DNA from 2 places in the Falseniella ignava genome. Region 2 is predicted to be linked to the other one. Evidence: a T-box and tRNA genes for the amino acid it is inferred to sense, from the RefSeq annotation. Region 2 holds a T-box; the other holds one or more tRNA genes.
What was found. A T-box is a leader RNA that pairs with one kind of tRNA and senses whether it is charged. The one in region 2 lies ahead of leuS (leucine--tRNA ligase), so its partner is inferred to be a tRNA-Leu.

Region 1 (2,480 bases), on a different contig from region 2:
TTTTAAACTATTGTAAGAAAATAATGATTGAGGAGGATTATCATGTCTCTTTGGATGAAAAAAATTGTCTTATTGTTAATGGGTGCCACTGTTCTTACGGCGTGTCAGCCACAAAACAACGCAGCTCCGACTGAATCAACCACCGTTGAATCAACGACCGTGGCGGAAGAAGCTGAACTAGAAGTAACGATTGATATTATCGTAGAAGATGAGATTGTCAACAAAGGAGAGCAAACCTTTAAGGTGGCAGAAGGCGCAAACTTGCTGGATGTTATGAAAGAACACTTTGAGGTTGTTGAAAAAGATGGTTTTATCTCTAAAATTAATGACCATGCCCAAGATGAAAAAGAAAATATTTGGTGGTTATACGATGTGAACGGTAAGATGGCAGAAGTAGGCGCCAATGAATTTATCTTAAGTGATGGCGATCATGTTGAATGGAAATTAACTGCCTTTGAATAAAAATTAATTTAGACCATACAAAAGCTGACTGGATAGGATCTTCCTGTCTCAGTCAGCTTTTTGGGTATTTTATTATTTTTTACGAATAATTTCGACATCGTTATCCGTGTCCTCACCCATTTGAGATTGGTTGAACATCTGTCTTCTTGTATCGTTCGTATCTGATCCCATGCGATGCATCGCTCGACGTTCTTGTTCTTGTTGGAACTTCATCATCGCATTGCGAGAGTTGAGATAGAAAAAGGCTAATCCTCCGATAATAACAACCATAAATAAATAGACCATTGAACTCCCTCCTTGCATGCTTATTGTACTATAATTTTCGATTCTTTGATATAATGGATTATGAAAGGAAGTGAAGTCAGATGGCTGAAACATCGAAAATGCATCGTAGACGTATGGTGCTGCAATTAGGCAATTGGATTGCATGGCTTGGAATGATTGTTGGCATCATCAGTTTCGCTTGGCAACCACAAATCCTCGCGCCGCTCAGTATATTATTTGGCTTAATTGCTTACTTTACCCCTGCTCGAAGCGCTGGTATACTCGCGTTCACAATTGGGCTGTTCTCACAGTGTCTCTTACTCATCTTCTAATTGACAGCTTGAGAAAAAATCGGTATGATAGACAAGTGATTAAGCGGTCGTGGCGGAATGGCAGACGCGCTAGCTTGAGGGGCTAGTGGGATTTACTCCTGTGGAAGTTCGAGTCTTCTCGGCCGCATGTTATATTAATAATATTGAGTTCATAATAAATCGGGTTGATAAAAATCATCAACCCGATCTTTTTATATTATTTCAATCGCTTCAAGCCAATCCGTTCCTTATCAAGATCTAAGCTAATAACTTCAACTTGGACAATATCACCCACGGCGACCGCTTCAGATGGATGTTTGATGTAGCGATTCGAAAGTTGTGAGATATGGATGAGTCCATCTTGTTTCACCCCAATATCAACAAATGCTCCGAAGTCGACAACATTTCGAACGATGCCTTCTAACTCCATCCCGACTTCTAAGTCTCCCATCGTGAGGACATCAGAACGCAGCGTTGGCGCTGCCTGCCCTTCCCGAATATCTGCTAATGGATGCGCCAAACATTGTAGAATATCTTCGGCCGTCGCTTCACCTATTTGGTGTTTTTCAGCAACTTCGCTCGCTTTTAACGCTAAGATGCGTTCAGTCGTTGACTCGGATCCGATGGTATCGAGGGTCAATCCTAAGTCCGCTAAAATCGCAACCGCTGTATCGTAAGATTCCGGGTGAATCCCCGTACTATCCAGTGGGTTATCGCCGCCAATAATTCGCAAGAATCCAACCGCTTGTTCATAGGTTTTTGGCCCTAAGCGTTTGATTTCTTTGATTTGACGACGATTATTGAAGTGTCCAATCTCATTACGCAAAGCAATGGTATTTTTAGCAGTTGCTGCCGTCATCCCAGAGACATGCTCTAAGAGTTGCGCACTGGCAGTATTAATGTCTACCCCGACCTTATTCACCGTAATATTGACAACGAAATTCAACTGCTCATTTAAGTCTTTCTGGTTCACGTCGTGCTGATATTGCCCGACGCCCATTGATTTAGGATCAATCTTAATTAATTCAGCCAGCGGATCTTGTAAACGACGTGCAATCGAAACAGCACTACGCTCTTCGACTTCATAATCAGGGAATTCCTCGCGCGCAATCGCACTCGCACTATAGACTGATGCTCCCGCTTCAGAAATCACGATATACTTCGTATCCAGTTGGTGATTTTGAATCACTTCGGCTACAAATTGCTCACTCTCACGACTAGCCGTCCCATTACCAATCGCAATAATATCTACATTGTAATCTTGAATTAATCTTAATAGTTCATCGGCTGCTTTTTCCTTACGACTGGAACTTCCTTTAAGATGCGGATAGATGATTGCTTTATCTAACACTTTACCAGTTGGATCAACAATCGCTAATTTACATCCGGTTCGGTAAGCAGGGTCAAAGCCCATCACAACTTGGCCTTTCATCGGGGGTTGGA
Region 2 (2,480 bases):
AATTTAACGCGTTACGATGTGGTGGATACAACTGCGATTGCAGAGCGCCAAATTAAAGCTGAAGAAGAGCAAAAGCGTCTGGCTGAGCAACAACGTCAATTAGAGCTTCGCCAAGCACAAAATCAAACATCATCAAATTCAACAGGGGTTACTTACGTGGTTCAACCCGGAGATGGATTGTATCGTATTGCTTCTGCTCATGGTATGACATTGAATCAGTTACTCGCACAAACTGGCTTCAATATTAATACAGTGATTCATCCAGGTCAGGTCCTCAATTTAGGAACGGCTGCAAAACCAGTTCAACCTGCAGCACCATCTGAGTCTAAGCCAGCAACTGAATCGAATGAGAATAAAGTTAATACCGAAAAAATTAATCAAACGCCAGCTCCGAGTGCATCCGCACCTCAAGCAACACCAAAACCAATAGTCCCTGCGACACCTGCACCAGCTGCGCCACGTCCTTCACAAGGTGTTTCTACACCTCGTGTTACACAAGGTACCTATGTTGTTCAACGAGGACAAGGATTATATACGATTGCGCGTCAAAATGGAATGACATTAAATGAATTGATGCAAATGAATGGATTAACTTCTTACTTAATTCATCCAGGACAAGTTTTGAAAGTTAAAGGTCAAACTCCTACAGTTTCATCTGCCTCATCTAAGGAAACTGCACCAACAACTCAAGAAACAGTGACAGAAAATAAGGTTACACCAAATGTTCCAGAAACGTCGAATACCGCGACAGCGCCTAATTACACTCAACCTGTAGTGGAATCAACACCGGTAGTTGAAGAGGCCGAATCGAAAGCACCAGCAGCTCCAGCAGAATCAACGCCATCGACGACACAATCACATGTCGTTCAAGCTGGAGATACACTCTATGGAATTTCAATGCGCTACGGTGTCGATGTACATCAATTGATTGCAAATAATCAGGGCTCATCGTTAATTCACGTAGGTCAAGTGATTAATTTTTAATAAACTAAATTAGATCGTAGAAATTATTAGTTATTCAGTGCTGTTTAGAGAGCTTACACCTGGTGAAAGTAAGTCAGTAAGGAGTAATGAACTCATTCTATGCTAGCTTAATTGAAAAAAAGTAGATTAAGCCGTGATATCAACGTTATCGATATTAAGCAAATATAATATAAGAAATAAATTATATTTGAAAATTAGGTGGTACCGCGTTAAGACGCCCTATGTTATGATATGAGTAACATAGGGTTATTTTTATAGAAAAAAGGAGAATTCCAACATGAAATATAATCATCTAGAAATTGAGAAGAAATGGCAAGAATATTGGGAAGAGCATCAAACATTTAAAACATTAGATAGAGGACCTGAACATCCAAAATATTATGTTTTAGATATGTTCCCATATCCATCTGGACAAGGGCTTCACGTTGGGCACCCTGAAGGTTATACTGCAACAGATATTATGGCACGAATGAAGCGTGCGCAAGGTTATGACGTATTACATCCAATGGGATGGGACGCTTTTGGACTTCCAGCTGAACAATATGCGCTTAAAACCGGAAATAACCCCGCAGATTTTACACAAAAAAATATTGATACTTTCCGTCGCCAATTGAAATCACTCGGTTTTAGTTATGATTGGAGCCGGGAAATTGATACAACGAATCCGAAGTATTATAAATGGACCCAATGGATCTTTACGAAATTATACGAAAAAGGGTTAGCCTACGAAGATGAGATGATGGTTAACTGGTGCCCCGACCTCGGAACGGTCTTAGCCAATGAGGAAGTCATTGATGGTGTTTCTGAAGTTGGAGGTTTTCCAGTCTATCGTAAGCCAATGAAACAATGGGTCTTGAAAATTACGGAATATGCAGAACCGTTATTAGAAGGACTCGATGATTTAGATTGGCCAGAGAACGTTAAAGAAATGCAGCGAAACTGGATTGGTAAATCCTCAGGGGCAGTCATTAAATTTAAAGTCGATAGTTTCGATGAAATGATTGAATCCTATACAACGCGTGCTGATACACTATTCGGTGTTAGTTATGTGGTGGTTGCACCTGAGCACCCAGTAGTTAAGCACATCGTAACGCCGGAGTACCAAAAAGAGGTAGAACAATTTTTAAAACAAATCGAAACTAAAAGTGATTTAGAACGTACTTCGCTTAATAAAGATAAATCGGGAGTCTTTACTGGAAGCTATGCCGTTCACCCTGTTACCGAAGAATTAATTCCAATTTGGATAGGTGATTATGTTCTATATAACTATGGGACAGGTGCTGTGATGGCCGTTCCTGCACATGACCAAAGAGATTATGAGTTTGCCCATAAATATGACTTACCGGTTCATCAAGTGATTGAAGGGGATATCTCAGAAGAAGCTTATGTTGAAGATGGAACTCATATTCATTCCGAATTCCTAAATGGCCTTAACAATCAAGATGCCATCGAAAAAATGATTGAATGGTTAGAAGCACATCAAAAAGGTTATGCTG

Region 1: it has a tRNA-Leu gene. The T-box ahead of leuS (leucine--tRNA ligase) is inferred to sense a tRNA for this amino acid. The anticodon was not compared.

The regions. Positions count from the first base shown of each region.
Region 1 covers NZ_PKHE01000019.1:10,704-13,183, reverse strand. Annotated here, with positions in the region: gene CYJ57_RS06530 (DUF4430 domain-containing protein) at 55-462, shown strand; gene CYJ57_RS06525 (hypothetical protein) at 535-747, opposite strand; gene CYJ57_RS06520 (hypothetical protein) at 828-1,058, shown strand; tRNA gene CYJ57_RS06515 (tRNA-Leu) at 1,102-1,185, shown strand; gene CYJ57_RS06510 (Tex family protein) at 1,255-2,480, opposite strand, start outside.
Region 2 covers NZ_PKHE01000004.1:80,287-82,766, reverse strand. Annotated here, with positions in the region: gene CYJ57_RS02580 (LysM peptidoglycan-binding domain-containing protein) at 1-984, shown strand, start outside; T-box leader at 989-1,209, shown strand; gene leuS (leucine--tRNA ligase) at 1,262-2,480, shown strand, end outside.